Regions from separate parts of the Streptomyces griseochromogenes genome, predicted to be linked through region 1. Evidence: predicted binding sites of a transcription regulator. Region 1 holds the regulator's gene; each other region holds the start of a gene.
The links. The regulator HrcA, encoded in region 1, represses chaperone genes, less so after heat shock. The targets are predictions, from matches to a motif close to TTNGCACTCNGNNNNNCNGAGTGCNAA.
Positions count from the first base shown of each region.

Region 2: a site for HrcA is predicted at 4,484-4,510, ahead of groL (chaperonin GroEL). Genes of this name have one in related genera too.
Region 3: a site for HrcA is predicted at 2,886-2,912, ahead of groES (co-chaperone GroES). Genes of this name have one in related genera too.

Region 1 covers NZ_CP016279.1:9,204,287-9,212,107, reverse strand. The annotation lists partial or broken gene AVL59_RS56795 (Uma2 family endonuclease) at 1-293, shown strand, start outside; gene AVL59_RS40080 (DUF3097 domain-containing protein) at 271-1,083, opposite strand; gene AVL59_RS40075 (MBL fold metallo-hydrolase) at 1,118-1,852, opposite strand; gene hrcA (heat-inducible transcriptional repressor HrcA) at 2,013-3,029, shown strand; gene dnaJ (molecular chaperone DnaJ) at 3,030-4,166, shown strand; gene AVL59_RS40060 (nitronate monooxygenase) at 4,371-5,489, shown strand; gene AVL59_RS40055 (16S rRNA (uracil(1498)-N(3))-methyltransferase) at 5,486-6,232, shown strand; gene AVL59_RS40050 (VOC family protein) at 6,250-6,642, shown strand; gene AVL59_RS49955 (hypothetical protein) at 6,584-6,973, opposite strand; gene AVL59_RS40045 (hypothetical protein) at 7,127-7,642, shown strand; gene AVL59_RS40040 (S41 family peptidase) at 7,689-7,821, shown strand, end outside.
Region 2 covers NZ_CP016279.1:10,288,038-10,295,858, reverse strand. The annotation lists gene AVL59_RS44945 (alpha,alpha-trehalose-phosphate synthase (UDP-forming)) at 1-689, opposite strand, end outside; gene AVL59_RS44940 (glucosyl-3-phosphoglycerate synthase) at 776-1,747, opposite strand; SAM riboswitch class I at 1,879-2,020, shown strand; gene thrC (threonine synthase) at 2,038-3,321, shown strand; gene AVL59_RS44930 (MoaD/ThiS family protein) at 3,445-3,720, shown strand; gene AVL59_RS44925 (cold-shock protein) at 4,153-4,359, shown strand; gene groL (chaperonin GroEL) at 4,674-6,296, shown strand; gene AVL59_RS44915 (Uma2 family endonuclease) at 6,387-7,058, opposite strand; gene AVL59_RS44910 (hypothetical protein) at 7,118-7,821, opposite strand, start outside.
Region 3 covers NZ_CP016279.1:940,144-947,964, forward strand. The annotation lists gene AVL59_RS04530 (THUMP-like domain-containing protein) at 1-936, opposite strand, end outside; gene AVL59_RS04535 (polysaccharide deacetylase family protein) at 1,026-1,943, shown strand; gene AVL59_RS04540 (polysaccharide deacetylase family protein) at 1,940-2,791, shown strand; gene groES (co-chaperone GroES) at 3,059-3,367, shown strand; gene groL (chaperonin GroEL) at 3,484-5,112, shown strand; gene AVL59_RS04555 (ester cyclase) at 5,172-5,879, opposite strand; gene AVL59_RS04560 (SDR family NAD(P)-dependent oxidoreductase) at 5,954-6,727, opposite strand; gene AVL59_RS04565 (MOSC domain-containing protein) at 6,792-7,460, opposite strand; gene AVL59_RS04570 (LysR family transcriptional regulator) at 7,541-7,821, shown strand, end outside.

The sequences.
Region 1 (7,821 bases):
TCGCTGATCACGATGGTCGTCGAGGTTGTCTCCAAGTCAAGCGTCCACCAGGACTACGTGGTGAAACGCTCGATCTACGCGGCGGGAAAGACCCCGCCTACCTCATCCTCGACCCGATCATGGCGCACTGCGTCCTGCTGACGAAGCCCGCAGGCCAGGGCGAGAACGCCGACTATCTCAGTCAGGAGATCATCAAGTACGACGATTCAGTCCCGTTGGAGGTTCTGGGACTCGAACTGGGCACTACCGAGTTCGGAACGTTCCCCAACGTCAGGCCCCACCGCTACCCGTGACGAAGTCGATCAGCTCCTCCACCCGCCCCAGCAACTCCGGCTCCAGGTCCTTGTAGGACCCCACCCGCTTCAGGATCGCCTGCCACACCGCCCCGGTGTTCTCCGACGGCCAGCCCAGGGCACGGCACACCCCCGTCTTCCAGTCCTGGCCGTGCGGCACCCTCGGCCACGCCTCGATGCCCAGCGCGGCCGGCTTCACGGCCTCCCAGATGTCGATGTACGGGTGGCCGACCACCAGCGCGTGTTCGCTGGTCACCGACTCCGCGATGCGCCACTCCTTCGTGCCCGGCACCAGGTGGTCCACGAGCACGCCCAGCCGTGCGTCCGGCCCCGGTGCGAAGGACGACACGATCGACGGCAGGTCGTCGACGCCCTCCAGGTACTCCACGACCACACCCTCGATGCGCAGGTCGTCGCCCCACACCTTCTCGACCAGCTCGGCGTCGTGCCGGCCCTCGACGTAGATACGGCCGGCCCGGGCCACGCGGGCGCGGGCGCCGGGGACGGCGACCGAGCCGGACGCCGTACGCGTGGGGCGGGCAGGGCCCGAAGAGGGGCGTACGAGCGTCACGGCCCGCCCCTCCAGCAGGAAGCCGCGCGGTTCCAGCGGGAACACCCGGTGCTTGCCGAAGCGGTCCTCCAGCGTCACCGTGCCGGCCTCGCAGCGGATCACCGCCCCGCAGAACCCGGTACCGGGCTCCTCCACCACCAGCCCCGGCTCGGCAGGGACCTCCGGCACCGGTTCGGGCTTCTTCCACGGCGGGGTCAGGTCGGGGGAGTACTGGCGCATTTGGATGACGATAGGAGAAGCGCGGGGCCCGCACTCACGACACGCCGAAACGTGCTGCCAGCTCGTCGCGTTGCCGTCGTACGAACGACGCGTCCACCACCGCTCCGTGACCGGGGACGTACAGCGCGTCCTCGCCGCCGAGGGAGAGCAGCCGGTCCAGTGCGTCCGGCCAACGGGACGGTACGGCGTCCGGGCCCGCCTGTGGCTCGCCGGACTCCTCCACCAGGTCGCCGCAGAAGACGGTCTCCGGCCCGCCGGAGACCGAGCCGGGGACGAGCACCGCGAGATCGTGGGCCGTGTGACCGGGGCCGACGTTGGCCAGCAGCACCTGGCGGCCGTCGCCGAGGTCCAGCGTCCACTCGCCGGACACCAGGTGACGAGGCGGGGTGAGGTGGTCCGCCGCCTCCTCCGCGTCCGCCTCGGGCAGGCCGTTCCCGATCGCGTCCAGGCGCATCTCCTCGCGCTCGTACGCGAACACCGCGTCGATGCCCACCGCCCCGTACACCTCCGCCCCGGCGAACGACGCCGCGCCGAAGACATGGTCGAAATGGGGGTGGGTGAGCGCGAGATGAGTCACACGGCGGCCCGCGATCCGCTGCGCGTGCTCTCGCACCCGCGCGCCCTCGGCCAGGCTCGACCCGGCGTCCACCACCAGGGCCGTACCCTCGCCGAGGACCAGGCCCACGGTGCAGTCCCAGCCCGGCAGCCGGCACCGCCCGACCCCCGGGGCCAGCCGTTCCCACCCCAGCTCTTCCCAAGTCACCGTCATACCGCGACGCTAGCCGTTCAACCAGGTAAGGCGGCACCGACCTTGCCCTGTCAGTACCCCACGGCCGTACACTGGGCCGGGGAACTCTGGCACTCGGACACGCAGAGTGCCAGGCGGACGACCGAAGGGCCGAGGGACGACATGCTGGAGGTGCGCGCGAATGCTGAGTGAACGCAGGCTTCAGGTGCTGCGCGCCATCGTCCAGGACTACGTGGGCACCGAGGAGCCGGTGGGGTCGAAGGCGCTCACCGAGCGGCACAACCTCGGCGTCTCCCCGGCGACCGTGCGCAACGACATGGCGGCCCTGGAGGACGAGGGATTCATCGCCCAGCCGCACACCAGTGCCGGGCGCATCCCCACCGACAAGGGCTACCGGCTCTTCGTGGACAAGCTCGCGGGCGTCAAGCCGATGACGGCGCCCGAACGGCGGGCGATCCAGAACTTCCTCGACGGCGCCGTCGATCTCGACGACGTGGTGGCGCGGACCGTGCGGCTGCTCGCGCAGCTGACCCGGCAGGTCGCCGTCGTCCAGTACCCGTCGCTGACCCGGTCCACCGTGCGGCATGTGGAGCTGCTCTCGCTCGCGCCCGCGCGCGTGATGCTCGTGCTGATCACGGACACCGGCCGGGTCGAGCAGCGGATGGTCGACTGCCCGGCCCCGTTCGGCGAGTCGTCCCTGGCGGATCTGCGGGCCCGGCTGAACAGCCGGGTCGCGGGCCGCCGGTTCACCGATGTGCCGAACCTGGTCGAGGACCTGCCGGAGGCCTTCGAGGCCGAGGACCGAGGTACGGTTTCCTCGGTGCTCTCCACTCTGCTGGAGACACTGGTCGAGGAGAACGAGGAGCGGCTGATGATCGGCGGTACCGCCAATCTCACCCGCTTCGGACATGACTTCCCTCTCACGATCCGGCCCGTCCTGGAGGCTCTTGAGGAGCAGGTCGTGCTCCTCAAGCTCCTCGGCGAGGCGAAGGATCCGGGCATGACCGTGCGCATCGGGCACGAGATCGCCCATGAAGGACTCAACTCAACCTCCGTCGTGTCGGTCGGCTACGGTTCGGGCGGCGAGGCGGTTGCCAAGCTCGGCGTGGTCGGACCGACCCGCATGGACTACCCGGGAACGATGGGAGCGGTACGCGCAGTGGCACGGTACGTCGGACAGATCCTGGCGGAGTCGTAAGTGGCCACGGACTACTACGCCGTTCTCGGCGTGCGCCGCGACGCGTCGCAGGATGAGATCAAGAAGGCGTTCCGTCGGCTCGCGCGCGAGCTGCACCCGGACGTCAACCCCGACCCGAAGACCCAGGAGCGGTTCAAGGAGATCAACGCCGCTTACGAGGTGCTGTCGGACCCGCAGAAGAAGCAGGTCTACGACCTCGGCGGCGACCCGCTCTCCCAGGCGGGCGGCGCCGGTGCGGGCGGCTTCGGCGCCGGTGGCTTCGGCAACTTCTCCGACATCATGGACGCGTTCTTCGGTACGGCGTCGCAGCGCGGCCCGCGCTCGCGCACCCGGCGCGGCCAGGACGCGATGATCCGGATCGAGGTCGAGCTGGACGAGGCGGCCTTCGGGACGACCAAGGACATCCAGGTCGACACGGCCGTCGTGTGCAACACCTGCAACGGTGAGGGCGCGGCTCCGGGGACGTCGGCCCAGACGTGTGACATGTGCCGGGGCCGTGGTGAGGTCTCGCAGGTCACCCGGTCCTTCCTGGGCCAGGTCATGACCTCACGGCCGTGTCCGCAGTGCCAGGGCTTCGGGACCGTCGTGCCGACGCCGTGCCCGGAGTGCGCCGGTGACGGGCGGGTGCGGTCGCGGCGGACGCTGACCGTGAAGATCCCGGCCGGTGTCGACAACGGCACCCGGATCCAGCTCGCCGGTGAGGGCGAGGTCGGGCCCGGTGGCGGTCCGGCCGGTGATCTGTACGTCGAGATCCACGAGCTGCCGCACCCCACCTTCCAGCGGCGCGGTGACGATCTGCACTGCACGGTCACCATCCCGATGACCGCGGCGGCCCTCGGCACCAAGGTGCCGCTGGAGACGCTGGACGGGATGGAGGAGGTCGACATCCGCCCCGGTACGCAGTCCGGGCAGTCGATTCCGCTGCACAACCGGGGTGTCACGCATCTGCGGGGCGGTGGCCGCGGTGACCTGATCGTGCACGTCGAGGTCATGACGCCGACCAAGCTGGATCCCGAGCAGGAGCGACTGCTGCGCGAGCTGGCGAAGCTGCGGGGTGAGGAGCGGCCGACGGGGCAGTTCCAGCCGGGGCAGCAGGGGCTGTTCTCGCGGCTGAAGGACGCGTTCAACGGGCGCTGACGGCAAGGGGCTCCGCCCCTTGAACCCCACCAGGGGGCCCCGCCCCCTGGACTCCCGTCCTCCGCCCACTCACCACCCGACTCGGTCGGCCGGGAAGCGGGCGAGGAGTGGGCCTCGCCACTCCGCTCGGTCGGGTGGGAGGTGGCATGTGCCAGCGGGAAGGGCCGATTCGGACTTGATCGGAGGACGTGACAACATGCCGTCATGTCCTCCGCGCTGACCGATCTCTTTCCCCACCCGATCGTGCAGGCCCCCATGGCGGGCGGTGTCTCCGTCCCGCAGCTCGCCGCCGCCGTCTCCGAGGCGGGCGGTCTCGGGTTCCTCGCCGCCGGATACAAGACCGCCGACGGCATGTACCAGGAGATCAAGCAGCTGCGGGGGCTCACGAACCGCCCCTTCGGCGTGAACGTGTTCATGCCCCAGCCCGAGCATCCCGGTGCGAGCACCGGCTCCACCGGAGCGGCCACCGCCGCGCCCCCTTCCGGCGCCGTGGAGATCTACGCCCACCAGCTGGCCGGCGAGGCCGCCTGGTACGAGACCGAGCTGGGCGACCCGGACAGCGGCCGGGACGACGGCTACGACGCGAAGCTCGCCGTGCTCCTCGACAACCCGGTGCCGGTGGTCTCCTTCCACTTCGGCGTCCCGAGCCGCGACGTCATCGACTCCCTCCGCCGTGCCGGAACCTTCACCCTGGTCACCGCCACCACCGCCGAGGAGGCCCTCGCGGTCGAGCGGGCCGGGGCCGACGCGGTGATCGCGCAGGGCGTGGAGGCCGGCGGCCACCAGGGCACCCACCGGGACATCCCGGAGAACGACCGCTCCGGCATCGGGCTGCTCTCGCTGGTCGCGCAGATCCGGGAGACCGTGGGCATCCCGGTCGTCGCCGCCGGCGGCATCATGCGCGGCGGCCAGATCGCCGCCGTCCTCGCCGCGGGCGCGAGCGCGGCCCAGCTCGGCACCGCGTTCCTCGCCACCCACGAGTCCGGCGCGAACGCCCTGCACAAGCAGGCGCTGACCAACCCCCTGTTCGCGCGCACCGAGCTGACCCGCGCCTTCTCCGGCCGCCCGGCCCGCGGCCTGGTCAACCGCTTCCTGCGCGAACACGGCCCGTACGCCCCTGCCGCCTACCCCGAGATCCACCACCTGACCTCGCCGCTGCGCAAGGCCGCCGCCAAGGCCGGGGACGCGCAGGGCATGGCGCTATGGGCGGGCCAGGGGCACCGCATGGCCCGAGAGCTCCCGGCCGGGCGGCTGGTGGAGGTGCTGGCGGGCGAACTCGCCGCCGCCCGGACAGCGTTGTCGGCCGGAGGTGACGCGCGATGACGGCCCCGGTCTTCGTCGTCGAGCACTTCGACCCGGACGGTTCCCGCTACGTCCTGGACGGGCCCGAGGGGCGGCACGCCGTCTCCGTGAAGCGGCTGCAGCCCGGTGAGGAGGTCGTCCTCACCGACGGCGCCGGGCGCTACGCGGTGTGCGAGGTGACCGGCACCGAGGGCAAGGACCGGCTGATCGTCCGCATGACCTCCGTGACCGAGGAACCGGAACCCGCCCCGCGCATCACCGTCGTCCAGGCTCTGCCCAAGGGCGACCGGGGCGAGGTCGCCGTCGAGACCATGACCGAGGTCGGCGTCGACGCCATCGTGCCCTGGCAGGCGGCCCGCTGCATCACCCAGTGGAAGGGCGAGCGCGGGCTGAAGGCCCTCGGCAAGTGGCGGGCCACGGCCCGCGAGGCCGGCAAGCAGTCCCGCCGGGTCCGCTTCCCGGAGGTCGCGGACGCAGCGACGACCAAGCAGGTTGCCGCACTTCTCGCCAAAGCCGACTTCGCCGCCGTCCTCCACTCCGACTTCGAGCACGGCAGCACCCCGCTCGCCACCGCCGAACTCCCCGCCGAGGGCGAGATCGTGCTGGTCGTCGGGCCCGAAGGCGGCGTCTCCCGCGATGAGCTGGCGCTCTTCGAGGAGGCGGGCGCGCGGGCCTATGTGCTCGGTCCCACCGTGTTGCGCACATCCACCGCCGGCACCGCCGCCGCGGCCCTCCTCCTGGGCCGCACCGGCCGCTGGTCCTGACCGCAGAGGGCATCACCATGGAACTCGCCCAAGTCCGGCTGCTCGTCACCGACTTCGCCGCCTGCTACCGCTTCTACGGCGAAGTCCTCGGCCTCAAGCCGCAGTCCGGAGCGACCGAGGGACCGTACGAGAAGTTCAGCCCGCACACGGGCTCCGCCGGGATCGCGCTGCAGGACCGCGCGATGATGGCCGAAGTCCTGGGCGAACTGGGCGAAGAGGCATGCGGCCACCGCTCCCTGGTCGTCCTGCGGGTGGACGACCTCGACGCCTACTGCGCGGAGATCACCTCCCGGGGCGCCACCCTCCTGCACGGCCCGGCCCCCATGACCGACCGCATGCGGGTGGCCCACCTCAAGGACCCGGAGGGCAACCTGGTGGAACTTCAGGAGTGGCTGCTGCTGCGCGCCTGACGACGACGGCCGGCAGCAGCTCCCATCCGTCCACGTCACCGGCACCCAGGCCCCGTCGCCGCACCTCGTCCACGAAGGCCCGTACGACGCCGGGCTCGTGCAGATTGGCCGAGCGTCCCCGCTCGTCGACCACGAGCCCGGAGTGGGAGTAGGCAGCGGTGCCGACCACGCGGCCGGGTCCGTCCCGGAAGACCACCCGCACCACCGTCCCCTCCCGGGACAGCGTCAGTACCTCCTGGCAGGGCTCACCTTCCGTGTGCCGGTGCCGGACGGTCCACCGCCACTCCTCCTCGCCCAGGACCAACCGCCTGAGCCTGCGTTCGCTGCGCATCGGGCCACAGTACGGGGTGACACGGACGGGGCCGACGTCAAGTGGAGTGGCCGTATCCGGTCTACCGACCGCTCCGGCGCCGGTGGCACGCTGCTGTTCATGGGGCCTTTGAAGCGCATAGGGCAGCGAACGCGGCGGGCGCGAGGGACTCGGGTGGCGGCCGGGGCAGGGCTTGCGGCGGTGGCCCTGGGGACGGTGGTGGGCTGTGAGCCGGGCGGACTCAGCTCGGCCATGGTGGCGTACACCCTCGACAAGACCGCGACACACGAACTCAAACAGCAGCACGTGGGCGTGAGTTGGCTCACCTGCACCGGGAGTTTCACCACCGGCTTCGGAAACGACGGAGCCCAGTCGAAGGCGAAGAACGTCGTCTCCGTCAACTGCCAGGGCCAGACCACGGACAGGCGCAGGATAACCGTCACCGGCAGGGTGACCCGGGCCGTCGACGGGGTCTGTGTGCGCGGGGATCTGACGGCCAAGGTCGGGGGCAAGCAGGTGTTCCGCGTCGACGGGCTCGGCAACTGCAATGCCACGCCCCATGTGACGTACAAGCCGCCCGCCGCCTACCACCCCTCCTACTCCTACCGGCAGCCGGGCCCCACGGTCACCGTCACCCGCACCGTCTGGTGCAAGGGCGATCCCACCTGCTGGCCCGCGCAGGGCAAGTGATCGGAACCAGGAGCGCGCAAAGGCGGCCGCTGCGTAAGGTGACGGGGTGACTCAGGGCGCTTCGACGGGTTCCACTGCATCTTCGGCATCTTCGGCCTCGTCCGGATATCTCCGATTCCCCCATCTGCACGGCGACTTGGTGGCCTTCGTCGCCGAGGACGACGTCTGGCTGGCCCCCC
Region 2 (7,821 bases), 1.1 Mb from region 1:
AGTACCGCGTGACAGCAGTCGGTGAACGCGTCCGCCCACCGCCGGGTCAGGAACGCGGCCCGGTCCGCGCCCAGGATGCCGCTCAGCAGCTCCGCCGCGATGTCGTCGGGCAGCAGGCGGAAGTAGTCCGGCGGTGCCCACGGGGTGTGCGAGAAGTGGCCGATGCGCAGGTCGGGGCGGAGCCGGCGGAGCATCCGGGGGGCGAGCGCCAGGTGGTAGTCCTGGATCAGCACCGCCGCGCCGTCCGCGGCCTCCTCGGCCAGCGCCTCGGCGAAGGCCTGGTTGTACGCCTCGTACGCCGCCCACTGCCGCCGGAAGCCCGCGTCGAAGATCGGCTCCAGCGGGGTCTGGTACAGCATGTGGTGGACGAACCAGAGCACCGAGTTGGCGATGCCGTTGTACGCGTCGGTGAACACCGCCGCGTCGATGTCGAGCATGCGCACCCGCTGCCCGCCGGTCTCCTCGGCCGGCAGCAGCCCGCCGCCCGCGCGCCGTACCGCCTCCCGGTCGCCGTCGCCCAGCGTGGCGCACACCCACACGGCGTTGTGGTCCGGCCCGATGGCCGACAGCCCCGAGACCAGCCCGCCGCCGCCCCGCTTGGCGCGCAGCGAGCCGTCCTCGTGCACCTCGTACGAAACCGGGCCGCGGTTGGACGCGACCAGCACATCAGCAGTGTGCGCGGAAGCCATGGTCCTCAACCTAGCCCGGCCCCGAAACGCTCAAACGTGCGGTCTGCCCCAGAAGGGGGCTGTATACAGCCGTTCTCGCGCGCCCCTCAGGCCACCCGGCGTGCCGCGTACTCCGCGATCTCCGCCATCGGCGGCCGCTCCTCGGTGTCCACCGAGTAGGTGCGCGGCTCGAATCCGTCCTCGCCCCGCTCGAACTGGGTGAGCGAGGGCCGGACGAGGTGGCCGCGGGCCAGCCGCAGCTGGGCCGTGCGGTAGATCGCCGCGGCCATCCGGCCCAGGGCCTGCCCGTCCTGGTGACGGTGCTTGCGCACGCCGACGTCCACCTGGGCGAGGGCGTCCAGGCCCACCAGGTGCAGCGCGTCCACGAGCATGCCCAGCTCCACGCCGTAGCCCACCGGGAACGGCAGCTGCTCCAACAGGGAGCGGCGGGCCGCGTACTCGCCGCCGAGCGGCTGCACGAAACCGGCCAGCTGCGGCCAGTGCATGTTCAGCAGCGGGCGGGCCATCAGTTCCGTCACCCGGCCGCCCTGCCCCGCCGTCCTGCCGGGGGCGAGCGCATCCGGCTCGGCGCCGAGCGGGCGGTCGTACATGGCCTTGACGAGGTCGACGTCCGGGTCGGTGAGCAGCGGGCCGACGACCCCGGAGACGAAGTCGGAGGAGAACTCCTTCAGGTCGGCGTCGATGAAACAGACGATGTCCCCGCTGGTCACCAGCAGGGAGCGCCACAGCACCTCGCCCTTGCCGGGGACGGCCGGGATGCGGGGGAGGATGTCGTCGCGGTGGACGACCCGGGCGCCCGCGGCGGCCGCGACCTCGGAGGTGCGGTCGGTGGACCCGGAGTCGACGACGACGATCTCGTCGACCAGCGGGGACTGCTCCATGAGGTCGTGGCGGATGACCGCGACGATGTCGCCGACCGTCTCCTCCTCGTTGAGCGCGGGCAGCACGACGGAGACCGACTGACCCGTGCGCTGCTTGGCCGCCAGGATCTGACGGAGCGGGCGATCGGTCACGGACCAGGAGCGGGTGGCCAGCCAGCGCTCGACTTCTTCCAGCACAGTCAGCGGCTCCTCACGTTGTCTCGCGGTTCGGACGACTATCTCAACTGTCCTGGCCTTCGGTTACAGTCTTGAACAACGCCGATGACCATCGCATGTCGAGGGTCAACCGCGGGTTTACAACCACATACAGCTCATCCAGAGGGGCAGAGGGACACGGCCCGATGAAGCCCCGGCAACCCTCCAGTCGGTTCTCGTTCTCCAGCGAGGCTCCCGGCTAGGGAAGGTGCCAAATCCGTCTCACGGCGAGATGCGTCGTGAGGAAGATGAGGAGAAAGGGCCTCGCCTCCATGGCTGTGCAGACAGTTGCAAGCACCAGCAATCCCACCGTAGACCTCGGCCCCGCCGCTGCCCTGAGCTGCCGCGAGTGCGGTCACCGGGTTCCGCTCGGGCCGGTGTTCGCCTGCGAGGAGTGTTTCGGTCCGCTGGAGATCGCCTACGACTTCTCCGCCTACGGCACCGAGGAGCTGCGGGCGCGCATCGAGGCGGGCCCCGCGAACATCTGGCGGTACGCGCCGCTACTGCCCGTCCCCGCCGACGTGGCCGACAAGCCGAACATCAACCCGGGCTGGACCAAGCTCGTCAAGGCCGACAACCTCGCGCGTGAGCTGGGGGTGACCGGCGGGCTGTACGTGAAGGACGACTCCGGCAACCCGACGCACTCCTTCAAGGACCGGGTGGTCGCCCAGGCGCTGGAGGCGGCGCGAGCCTTCGGCTTCACGACCCTGTCCTGCTCCTCCACCGGCAACCTGGCCGGCGCCGTCGGCGCCGCGGCCGCCCGGGCCGGCTTCCGCTCCTGCGTGTTCATCCCGCACGACCTGGAGCAGGGCAAGGTCGTCATGGCCGCGGTCTACGGCGGCGAGCTGGTCGGCATCGAGGGCAACTACGACGATGTGAACCGCTTCTGCTCCGAGCTGATCGGCGACCCGGCCGGCGAGGGCTGGGGCTTCGTCAACGTCAACCTGCGGCCGTACTACGCGGAGGGGTCGAAGACCCTGGCGTACGAGATCTGCGAGCAGCTCGGCTGGCGGCTCCCGGACCAGATCGTGGTCCCGATCGCCTCCGGCTCCCAGCTCACGAAGATCGACAAGGGTCTGCAGGAGCTGATCAAGCTCGGGCTGGTCGAGGACAGGCCCTACAAGATCTTCGGCGCGCAGGCCGAGGGCTGCTCGCCGGTGTCGGTCGCCTTCAAGGAGGGCCACGACGTGGTCCGCCCGCAGAAGCCGAACACGATCGCCAAGTCCCTCGCCATCGGCAACCCGGCCGACGGCCCGTACGTCCTCGACATCGCCCGTCGTACCGGTGGTGCGGTGGAGGACGTGACCGACGAGCAGGTCGTGGACGCGATCAAGCTGCTGGCCCGGACCGAGGGCATCTTCGCGGAGACCGCCGGCGGGGTGACCGTGGGCGTGACGCGCAAGCTGATCGAGAACGGTGTGCTGGACCCGACGCTGACGACTGTCGTGCTGAACACGGGAGACGGTCTGAAGACGCTGGACGCGGTGGCCGGCACAGGGCTGACCGCCACCATTCGTCCCAGCCTGGAGTCGTTCCGCGAGGCCGGGCTCGTCTAGGGTCCGCCCCACTCGTTTCGTCCGCGGGCCGGTGGGGGCTGGTCGCGCCCACGCGGCGGAAGCCGCACATCGAACACAGCCCCGCGCCCCTGAGGCCGTACACCCGACCGGAGGTCACACGTCATGAGCGTCACCGTTCGCATCCCCACCATCCTGCGCACCTACACGGGCGGCCAGGCCGAGGTCGCCGCCCAGGGGGCGACCCTCGCCGAGGTCATCGAGGACCTGGAGAAGAACCACACCGGGATCGCCGCCCGGGTGCTGGACGACCAGGGCAAGCTGCGCCGATTCGTCAATGTCTACGTCAACGACGACGACGTCCGCTTCGAGCAGGGTCTTGAAACGGCGACCCCGGACGGTGCCGGTGTCTCCATCATTCCGGCCGTCGCCGGCGGCTGATCATTACCTTCGGTAACCGCGGTTACCGATTGTTCATCGAATGGCCTCCCCCGTGAGAGAAACGGAGGGGGCCATTCAGTGTGATTGAGCGCGGTACAGTTGGGGAACGCGTACCGGACCTGCGGGTCGCAGGCCCCGGATTTCACGCCGCGCGCCCGATAAGAAGCAGCCAAAGTATGCGGGCCGTATGCGGCTTTTGTGCCACTTTGAGTAGCCCGACTTACCCTGAAATCAGCCGAATTCTTGGCAGATTCCGGAACGGGCGCGTCCAGATTTCTCGTCCGATTGACCTGTTGCAGACGGCAGTTGGACAGATACATTCAGCCGCGGTCGACGCGTTCCGGCGCACGCCCCCGACCAATGGGGGGTGAGGTCTGACCCGGGTCCGCGAAGTGTGGATCTGTGCAAGGGCCAGTAATAGGGGAGTTAGGCATGGCTCAGGGCACCGTCAAGTGGTTCAACGCGGAGAAGGGGTACGGCTTCATCGCGGTCGACGGTGGTGCGGATGTATTCGTCCACTACAGCGCGATCCAGATGGACGGTTACCGCACCCTGGAAGAGGGGCAGCGGGTCGATTTCGAGATCTCGCAGGGCCAGAAGGGTCCGCAGGCGGACATGGTCCGGCTGGCGACCAGCTGAAGCACGCGTCGACTGACAGCGACGTTCTTCTGTTCATCTTCGAAGGGCCCGTACCTCCTGGTACGGGCCCTTCGGTCTGCCCCGGCCCGGAGGGCGCCGCCCACCTGCGGATCCCCCCGAGGCGCTTGCACTCGACCATGCCGAGTGCTAATCATTGGCGTTAGCACTCTGAAGGTGAGAGTGACAACGAAGGACCGGGTCGGTGAGGCCCGCAGGCCGGGTGGGGCAAGGAACCACGAGGCAGGCGAGCCGTCCGTCGCGGGCGCGGGCGCGGTCCGAAGGAATCACCCCCAGTCCTGGAGGGACCACTTCACATGGCCAAGATCATCGCGTTCGACGAGGAGGCGCGGCGCGGCCTCGAGCGCGGCATGAACCAGCTCGCGGACGCCGTGAAGGTGACGCTCGGCCCCAAGGGCCGCAACGTCGTCCTCGAGAAGAAGTGGGGCGCCCCCACGATCACCAACGATGGTGTCTCCATCGCCAAGGAGATCGAGCTCGAGGACCCGTACGAGAAGATCGGCGCCGAGCTGGTCAAGGAAGTCGCGAAGAAGACGGACGACGTCGCCGGTGACGGCACGACGACCGCGACCGTCCTGGCCCAGGCCCTGGTCAAGGAAGGCCTCCGCAACGTCGCCGCCGGCGCCAACCCGATGGCTCTGAAGCGCGGTATCGAGAAGGCCGTCGAGGCCGTCTCCGCCGCCCTCCTCGAGCAGGCGAAGGACGTCGAGACCAAGGAGCAGATCGCCTCCACCGCGTCCATCTCCGCCGCCGACACCCAGATCGGCGAGCTGATCGCCGAGGCCATGGACAAGGTCGGCAAGGAAGGCGTCATCACCGTCGAGGAGAGCAACACCTTCGGTCTGGAGCTCGAGCTCACCGAGGGCATGCGCTTCGACAAGGGCTACATCTCCGCCTACTTCGCGACCGACATGGAGCGCATGGAGGCGGCGCTCGAGGACCCGTACATCCTCATCGCCAACTCCAAGATCTCCTCGGTCAAGGACCTGCTCCCGCTCCTTGAGAAGGTCATGCAGTCGGGCAAGCCGCTGCTGATCATCGCCGAGGACGTCGAGGGCGAGGCCCTGTCGACCCTGGTCGTCAACAAGATCCGCGGCACCTTCAAGTCCGTCGCCGTCAAGGCCCCGGGCTTCGGCGACCGCCGCAAGGCCATGCTCGGCGACATCGCCATCCTCACGGGCGGCGAGGTCATCTCCGAGGAGGTCGGCCTCAAGCTGGAGAACGCGACCCTGGACCTCCTGGGCCGCGCCCGCAAGGTCGTCATCACCAAGGACGAGACCACCATCGTCGACGGCGCCGGCTCCTCGGAGCAGGTGGGCGGCCGCGTCAACCAGATCCGCGCCGAGATCGAGAACAGCGACTCGGACTACGACCGCGAGAAGCTGCAGGAGCGCCTGGCGAAGCTCGCCGGCGGTGTCGCGGTCATCAAGGCCGGTGCCGCCACCGAGGTGGAGCTCAAGGAGCGCAAGCACCGCATCGAGGACGCCGTCCGCAACGCGAAGGCGGCCGTCGAGGAGGGCATCGTCGCCGGTGGTGGCGTGGCCCTGCTGCAGGCCTCCTCGGTCTTCGAGAAGCTGGACCTCGAGGGTGACGAGGCGACCGGCGCCAACGCCGTGAAGCTCGCGCTGGAGGCCCCGCTGAAGCAGATCGCCGTCAACGGTGGTCTCGAGGGTGGCGTCGTCGTGGAGAAGGTGCGCAACCTGGCCGTCGGCCACGGTCTGAACGCCGCCTCGGGCGAATACGTCGACATGATCGCCGAGGGCATCATCGACCCGGCGAAGGTGACCCGCTCTGCCCTGCAGAACGCCGCCTCCATCGCCGCGCTGTTCCTCACCACCGAGGCCGTCATCGCCGACAAGCCGGAGAAGGCCGCCGCGCCGGCCGGCGGCGGCATGCCGGGCGGTGACATGGACTTCTGATCGACCTGACGGTTGATCGCCTGTCCTTCGGACCGAGGGCGGTGCTTCCAGCTTCTGGCTGGGGGTGCCGCCCTCGGGCGCGTGTGGGGCTCAGTCCGCGTAGTCCTTGAGTTCCTCGGTGTCGAGGGTGATCCCCATGGGGGGCGGCAGCTCGACGGTTGATCCCCACGGGTAGGAGGAGGACTGTTGGTAGCGGCCGTCCTTCGGTTCGCTGTACACGACGACTGTGCGGTTGTCGCGGTCGATGAGAAGGCAGACAGGGATGTCGACTGTCGCATAGCCGACGGGCTTGTCGATGCGATCGCGCTGGTGGGTGTCCCGGTCGTGGGAGGTGATCTCGACCGCCACGAGGATGCCGTCAGATGCGGACCACTCGCGGTGCCCCTTGAAGTGGCCCTTGGGAGCGACGGCTCCGTCCGTGCGGGCGCGGCCCTTGCGGTAGGCCTCGGTCTTGACGCCGGACTCGCCATAGACGCGGAGGTCAGGGCGATGCTGCATGCATTGCTCCTGCAGCCAGACGAGGATCTCCCGGTGGTTGCCGTCCGGCATGGCCTTGACCTCTAGTTTTCCGTTGATGTACTCAAGCCGGACGGTCTCCGGCGCCCGGCGCTCCAGTTCCTCGAAGTCCTCGACGCTGAGCGGGTCCTTGGTGCGGACTCGCCCGTCGACCAATTCGAGCCGCACGCCCTCCGGGGCCACGCTGGCGAGTTGCTCGAAGTCCTCGATGGGCATCTGCGGGCGTTCGGCGGTGCTGGGGGTCATGGCTTCGCCTCCTCCCCTCCATCGTGCCCCGGGGTGGTGTCGTCGGACCGTAGGAGCGGTCATGCGGGTGTCCTTTCGCGTCGTCGTACGGACATGGCAGCCCGGATCTCGCCCACGCGGGCGTGGACTGCGGGGGCGGGCAGGGGCGTACGAGGGTGCGCGGGGGCGCGTTCGCCTCGGCAGCCGCCGCACACGCCCCCCGGCAGCGCTTCCGGGCGCCCCGGTACTCCGCACTCCGCGCACTCCAGCACTCGGCGCGGTGGGCGTGGGGCCGGTGGTTCCGGCGGGAGTTTGTCGGTCAACCGGCGGCGGAGCAGGGCCGCCGGGCTGTGGACGGGCGTCGGCAGACCTGCGGTCAGCGCGGTCAGCAGCGTCTTCTCGGTGGCCCCGCGCGCGAACCACTCCTCCACCAGCGGGGCGAGTACGGCGCAGTCGGCGGCGGAGAGGGACAGGACCGGGGCCGTACGACCCAGGGCGGCGAGGAGGATGTGGGCGCGGGAGCGGGTGGGGCGGGCGCGTTCGTCCTGTGGCTGTTCCGGTTCGGGTACGTCGCCGCGTGTGAACGACGCCCACCAACTGTCGTCACGCGCGGTACGGGACCACCACGATCGGGTGATCCAGCGCGAGCCGCCCGAGTCGGTCTCCAGCCGCTCCCTTCCTCGCCTCAAGTGCCCTGCCGCCTGGAGGCGGTTGAGCGCCGTACGGAGCGCGCACTGGCCGTACGGGAGCGTCTTGGCCAGTGTCTTCACGGAGATGTCGGCGC
Region 3 (7,821 bases), 8.3 Mb from region 1:
GTACGGGGTGGGGCGCAGCTCGTCGGCCGTGACGTACGCGATGGTCTCGTCGAGGAGACCGCCGCCGACCTCCTCGGCCACCTCGGCGACCAGATGGGCGCGGATGACGGCGCCGTCGGGCTCGTACAGATACCGCCCCACGGGCCTGACCCGGGGATCCGGCAGGCGCCGGGACAGCAGCGTGCGCGGTCCCGGCAGCAGGGTGGCCCGGACCAGCCCCGGCTCGGTGCCGAACCACAGCACCGCCTCCTTCACATCACCGCCGTCCGAGATCCACTCGGCCTCGGCCTCGGCCGGGATCGCCTCGTGCGGGATGCCGGGGGCGATCTTCAGGGCGGCGCGGGGTGCCCCGAGGGCGGTGGCGACCGCCCAGGACAGCGGCGGCGAGTAGGCCTCCGGATCGAAGACCCGGCCGCGGCCGCCCCGCCGGGCCGGGTCGACGAACACCGCGTCGCAACCGGCGGTGGCGACCTCGGTGACGTCCGCCTCCCGCACCTCGATCAGCTCGCCGAGCCCCAGCGTCTCGGCGTTCGCCCGGGCCGCGGCCGCCGTCAGCGGATCCCGGTCCACCGCCAGCACCCGGATCCCAGCCCGCGCCAGCGCGATCGCGTCACCGCCGATCCCGCAGCACAGATCGGCGACCGAGGTCACCCCCCACTCCTTCATCCGGCCCGCCCGGTAGGCCGCCACGCTCGCCCGCGTCGACTGCTCGACCCCGTTGGGCGTGAAGAACATCCGCCCGGCGTCCGCCTCCCCGAACTTCGCCGCCGCCCGCTGCCGCAGCCGGGCCTGCCCGAGCGCCGCCGACACCAGCTCGGCGGGGTGCTCACGGCGCAGCCGGGTGGCGACGGCCAGCTCCTGTGCGGGGTCGGTGTCGCGCACCTCGTCGAGGAGGGCGCGGCCTTCGGGGGTCAGGAGGGGGGCGAGGTCGTTCACCGGTTCATTGTGGGCCAGTCGGTGGATGCTGCGCCTCCGGCGGCCTGTCGGACCGGGTTCGGGGTCCGGGCCTGGGAAGATCCGGCGCTATGCGACTAGTAGTACAAAATGACAAATCTCGGGCTCGGCTTCGGGTGGTCACCCTCGGCTGCGGGGTGGCCGCGCTGGCCTCCGTCGCCCTCGCCTCCGGCTGCGCCACCTCCGGCGCCCCCGCCCCCGGCCATGGCCCGGGGCAGGGCGGCCCCGGCCACGCCCTGGACCCCCAGGCCCGCCGCGCCGCCGAACACGCCCGACTGGTCGCCGCCGCCCGGCACTGGAGACTGGACCGGGTGCCGCTGACGCCCCCGCCCCCGCCGGCCAGGAAGCCGGAGATCACCCCCCGCGACGGCTTCGAGGTGGACGGGCAGGAGGAGGAGAACCTGCCCCCTGTCTTCACCACCGTCCCGACCAGGCACAAGGTCGTCTTCCTCACCATCGACGACGGCCACGAGAAGGATCCGGCGTTCCTGCGCATGATGAGCGACCTGAAGATCCCCTACACGGCGTTCCTCAGCAACTACCTGGTCAAGAACGACTACGGCTACTTCCGCCGGATGCAGTCCGAGGGCCACACCCTCAACAACCACACCCTCACCCACCCCTACATGCCGGGCCTGTCCTACGAGGAGCAGAAGGACGAGATCTGCGGCATGCAGACCATCATGAAGAAGCAGTTCGGCAAGGTGCCGACGGTCTTCCGCCCGCCCTACGGCAACTACAACGGCGACACCCTGCGCGCCGCCAAGGCCTGCGGGATCAAGTACGCGCCGATCTGGGACGAGGAGGTCTTCGTCGACCACTGGGAGTACCGCGACTGGGACCGCAGCCTGCACCCCGGCGACATCGTGCTCACCCACTTCCGCGGCCTCGACGACTGGGACGGCACGATGGTCGACGACATGCGCAGATTCCTGAACAAGGTCACGCGCGAGGGCTACGCCGTGGCCCGCCTGGAGGACTACCTGTGAGGCGTGGGCGGCGGGCGGGAGGCGGCCGGGGGCACCGCTGGGGCGCCGCCGCGCCGGCCGCCGTCCTCGTCCCGGCCCTCCTGCTCACCGGCTGCGCCCCGTCCGTCGACCCCATCGAACGGCTGGGCAAGAAGGCGGCACAGCGCGTACGGCCGTCGAGCTCCGCCGGGGACCAGGCGTACCGCCGCTGGGGCCTGGCCGCCCCCCTCGCCGCCCCGCCCAGCCCCCCGGTCCGCCTCCTGACGGCCCGCCGGACGGATCCCGCCCGCCCCCGGACCGTGGACCACATCAGGACCACCGACAAGGTCGTCTTCCTCACCTACGACGACGGCGCCGAGCGGGACCCGCGCTTCATCGACATGGTCCGCGAACTGCGGCTGCCGGTCAGCTTCTTCCTCACCGACAGCGTCGTGGGCCCCGGCTACGGCCACTTCGCCCGCCTGCGCGCGGTCGGCGCCGACATCGAGAACCACACCCTCGACCACCCGGCGATGCCCGGACTGCCGTACGCCGGCCAGCGCGCCGAGATCTGCGGCCAGCAGGACAAACTCAAGTCCCGCTTCGGCGTCCGCCCCCGCCTCTTCCGCCCGCCCTACGGCACGTACGACACCACCACCCTGCGCGCCGCCGCCGACTGCGGCATCACCACGATCGTCCTGTGGCGCGCCGCCATGACCCCCGACGGCATCACCTACGTGCGCGGCACCCGGCACCTCACCCCGGGCGACATCGTCCTCGTCGGCCCCGACGAGGCCACCGGCCCCACCCTCAAGGAACGCACCCGGCGCCTGCTGCGCCGGGTCCAGGCGAGGGGGCTGACGGTGGGACGCCTGGAGGACTACTTGTAGATCACTCTTCAGTGCCCGGCGGCAGAAGTCGGCCCGTCCGGCATGCGAGGACGCGACTCCACGCGCCCGGACTCGGCCGACGCGCCGCACGGGATTGGCACTCCGCTTGACCGAGTGCTAATCGCGGTCATAGTCTCGGCTCTGGCACTCCCCCCTGGAGAGTGCCAACAAAGCGACGGGCAGGTCCGGCACCCGCGACGACGAATCCACCTGGTCGCCACCTCAGACAGTTAACCCCGTGAGATCTCCGAAGGGGGAGGTCGGATCGTGACGACCACCAGCTCCAAGGTTGCCATCAAGCCGCTCGAGGACCGCATCGTGGTCCAGCCGCTCGACGCCGAGCAGACCACCGCCTCTGGCCTGGTCATCCCGGACACCGCGAAGGAGAAGCCCCAGGAGGGCGCCGTCCTCGCCGTGGGCCCGGGCCGCTTCGAGAGCGGCGAGCGTCTGCCGCTCGACGTCAAGGTCGGCGACGTCGTCCTGTACAGCAAGTACGGCGGCACCGAGGTGAAGTACAACGGTGACGAGTACCTCGTCCTCTCGGCTCGCGACGTCCTCGCGATCATCGAGAAGTAATCACCTCAAGCATTCCGCTTGACGCTGCGCCCCTGGCCCCCGCGACCACCTGAGAAGCCGGGCGCCGGGGCGCAGTTCTTTTTTCACCCACAGATTCCGAGAGGGCTCCCGCTGTCATGGCGAAGATCCTGAAGTTCGACGAGGACGCCCGTCGCGCCCTCGAGCGCGGCGTCAACAAGCTGGCCGACACGGTGAAGGTGACGATCGGCCCCAAGGGCCGCAACGTCGTCATCGACAAGAAGTTCGGTGCCCCCACCATCACCAACGACGGTGTCACGATCGCCCGCGAGGTCGAGATCGAGGACCCGTACGAGAACCTCGGCGCCCAGCTGGTGAAGGAGGTGGCGACCAAGACCAACGACATCGCTGGTGACGGCACCACCACCGCCACCGTGCTCGCCCAGGCGCTGGTGCGCGAGGGCCTGAAGAACGTCGCCGCCGGCGCCTCCCCGGCCGCCCTGAAGAAGGGCATCGACGCCGCGGTCAAGGCCGTCTCCGACGAGCTGCTCGCCTCGGCCCGCCCGATCGACGAGAAGTCCGACATCGCCGCCGTCGCCGCGCTGTCCGCCCAGGACCAGCAGGTCGGCGAGCTCATCGCCGAGGCGATGGACAAGGTCGGCAAGGACGGTGTCATCACCGTCGAGGAGTCCAACACCTTCGGTCTGGAGCTGGACTTCACCGAGGGCATGGCCTTCGACAAGGGCTACCTGTCGCCGTACTTCGTGACGGACCAGGAGCGCATGGAGGCCGTCCTGGAGGACCCGTACATCCTCATCAACCAGGGCAAGATCTCCTCCATCCAGGACCTGCTGCCGCTGCTGGAGAAGGTCATCCAGGCGGGTGCCTCCAAGCCGCTGCTGATCATCGCCGAGGACCTCGAGGGCGAGGCCCTGTCGACCCTGGTCGTCAACAAGATCCGCGGCACCTTCAACGCGGTCGCGGTCAAGGCCCCCGGCTTCGGTGACCGTCGCAAGGCGATGCTGGAGGACATGGCGGTCCTCACCGGCGCCACGGTCATCTCCGAGGAGGTCGGCCTCAAGCTCGACCAGGCCGGCCTGGACGTGCTGGGCTCCGCCCGCCGCGTGACGGTCACCAAGGACGACACGACCATCGTCGACGGCGCCGGGGACTCCTCGGCCGTCCACGGCCGGGTCGCCCAGATCAAGGCCGAGATCGAGAACACCGACTCCGACTGGGACCGCGAGAAGCTCCAGGAGCGCCTCGCGAAGCTGGCCGGCGGCGTGTGCGTGATCAAGGTCGGCGCCGCCACCGAGGTGGAGCTGAAGGAGAAGAAGCACCGTCTGGAGGACGCCATCTCCGCGACCCGCGCCGCGGTCGAGGAGGGCATCGTCTCCGGTGGTGGCTCCGCCCTGGTCCACGCCGTCAAGGTGCTCGAGGGCAACCTCGGCAAGTCCGGTGACGAGGCCACGGGTGTCTCGGTCGTCCGCCGCGCCGCCGTCGAGCCGCTGCGCTGGATCGCCGAGAACGCCGGCCTGGAGGGCTACGTCATCGTCTCCAAGGTGGCCGAGCTGGAGAAGGGCAACGGCTACAACGCCGCCTCCGGCGAGTACGGCGACCTGGTCAAGGCCGGCGTCATCGACCCGGTCAAGGTCACCCGCTCCGCCCTGGAGAACGCCGCCTCCATCGCCTCCCTGCTGCTCACGACCGAGACCCTGGTCGTCGAGAAGAAGGAAGAGGAGCCGGCCGAGGCGGGCCACGGCCACGGTCACGGCCACGCCCACTGACACACGTCAGCACTGAGGCCCGGCACCCCCTGGGGGGTGCCGGGCCTTCGCCTTGCCCCCTACTTCTCCAACTCGTCCAGCGCGCCCAGCTGCTCCATCAGCCCGAGCCGGTCGTACTGCCACCAGCCCTCGCGGAGCTTGCCGTCGACGTCGAAGCGGAAGACGGTCGTCCCCGTCATCGACACCTGGCGGCCGGTGTTGGGCAGGCCCATGAACTCGCCCTTCTGGATGCCGTTCCAGGTCCAGCGGGTGCAGACGCGGTCCGCCTGGGTGATCTGGTCCTCGACCGTGAAGGTGAAGTCGAAGGAGCCGCGCCACATCTCGATCTCACGCAGCATGTTGTCCAGCCCGAGCGTGTCCTGCTCGTTGGCCGGGTCGTGGTCGTGGTAATTCTCCGCGACCAGGCCGTTCATCGGCGGCAACGGTCCCTGCACCGCGATCGTGTCGAAGAACCGGCGGGCCGTGGCCGCCTGCAACGCATCGTCGCGCACCACGTCCAGGTCCGTGAACGTCGGCATCTCGTCGCACAGGGCGACCATCTCCCGGAAGATCGTGTCGGTCTCCGGCAGGTTCGAGTTCCGCATCGCCTCCTCGTACGACGGGAACTCCACGATCTCGATGACGTGCGTCGCGTCCGAGCGGTCCTTGCCGACCACCGTGTGCGTCGCCGTCCGCTTTCCCCTGGTCTTCTCGACCCACTGGTCCATCAGCCGGTTCATGTCGTCGAGCCGGCTGGTCCTGCAGTCGATGAGCTGTACGAACGTCATGGCACCGCCTCCCGGCCCCCTGGGTCCGGATCCGTCACACCCATTTTCCCACCGGAACGCGGGCGCCACCCGTCCTACTGGGGCCCGTACTTGCGGCCCGTCCTGGAGCTGATTCCGCCCATCAGCCCGCGCGGGGTGACCTTCACCAGCCCCATCAGCGCCTTGTACCGGGGGTCCGGGATGGAGAGCGTCTTGCCGCGCGCGAGGTCGGCCAGGGCCGCCGCGACCAGCTTGTCGGCGTCCAGCCACATCCAGCCCGGGATGTTGTCCGTGCCCATCCCGGCCCGCTGGTGGAACTCGGTGCGCACGAAGCCGGGGCACAGCGCCATCAGCCGCACCCCGCTGCCGGCCATGTCCTTGGCCGCGCCCTGGGTGAACTGCACGACCCAGGCCTTCGAGGCGCCGTAGGTGCCCCGGGGCACGAAGGCCGCCACCGACGCCACGTTCACCACCCCGCCGCGGCCGCGCTCGCGCATCGCCTCGGCCGCCGCCGACGTCAGCCGGAGCACCGCCTCGCAGTGCACCTTGAGCATCTTCAGCTCGTCGGTCATGGGGACTTCGAGATAGCGGCCCTTGTTGCCGAAGCCGGCGTTGTTGATCAGCAGGTCGACCGGGCTCTTCCGGTCGCCGAGCCGGTCGGCCACCGTCTCGATGCCCTTGTCCTCGGACAGGTCGGCGGCCAGCACCTCCGCCTCGATGCCGTGCCGGTCGTGCAGCTCGGTCGCCTGCTCGCGCAGCCGTTTGCTGTCCCGTGCCACGAGGACCAGGTCATGCCCGTCAGCCGCCAGCCGCCGCGCGAACGCGGCACCGATTCCCGCGGTCGATCCCGTAATCAGAGCCGTTGTCATGGCCCAAGGGTAGTGACCCGGACCGACAGCGTCCGCTGCCCGGCCGCCGTGCGGTGACGGCTCCTCAGCGGGTCTGTCCGGCGACGTACTTGCGGGCGGCGGCCAGCGTCTCGCTGTGCAGCGCCTCGCCCGCCACGAGCAGCCGCGGCAGCAACTCCCGCTCGGTGGTGACCGCACGGAACTCCAGCGCCACCGTCACCCCGTGGTCCGGACGGTGCACGATCTCGATCGGATCGCCCGCCCGGATCTCCCCCGGTGCGATCACTCGCAGGTAGGCACCGGTCGCGCCCTTCCGGGTGAACCTCTTCACCCATCCCCGCTCGCCCAGATGGCCCTGGAACGTACGGCACGGAATCCGCCCCGAGGTCACCTCCAGGACCACCTCGGACCCGATCCGCCAGCGCTCCCCGATCAGCGCCCCGGACACGTCCAGACCCTCCGTCGTCAGGTTCTCGCCGAAACAGCCGTTGGCCAGCGAACGGCCCAGCTCCCGCTCCCAGTCGTCGAGATCCTCGCGCGCGAAGGCGTACACCGCCTGCTCGTCGCCCCCGTGATGGCGCAGGTCGCACACCGCGTCCCCGGCGACCCCGCTCGCGCCGAGCCCCTTGGGGCCGGGCGCCGTGACCCGCACCGGCCCCTCGGCCGGCCGCTTGTCGATGCCCGTCACGCCCTGAGCCTGGTCCGTGTACGGCACCGGCTGCGGACGGCCCAGGTTGACCGAGAGAAGCTTCATACCAGCACGGTACGGGACCGCACCCCAAAGCGTCGACGCGAAATTGGGCGCCGCACCCAAGTCAGGCTTATGCTCGAAGCGTGATCGAGGCCCGTCATCTCCGCGTCCTGCGCGCCGTCGCCACCACCGGCTCCTTCTCGGCGGCGGGGCGCGAACTGGGCTGCACCCAGCCCGCCGTCAGCCAGCAGATGAAGGCCCTGGAGGCCTCGGTCGGCACCCCGCTGCTGATCCGCAGCGGCCGCGAGATGCGCCTGACGCAGGCCGGCGAGGCGCTCGTCCGGCACGCCTCCGGGATTCTCGCGGGGCTCACCGCGGCCGAGGAGGAGGTCGCCGCCATCGCGGGCCTCAGGGCCGGCCGGGT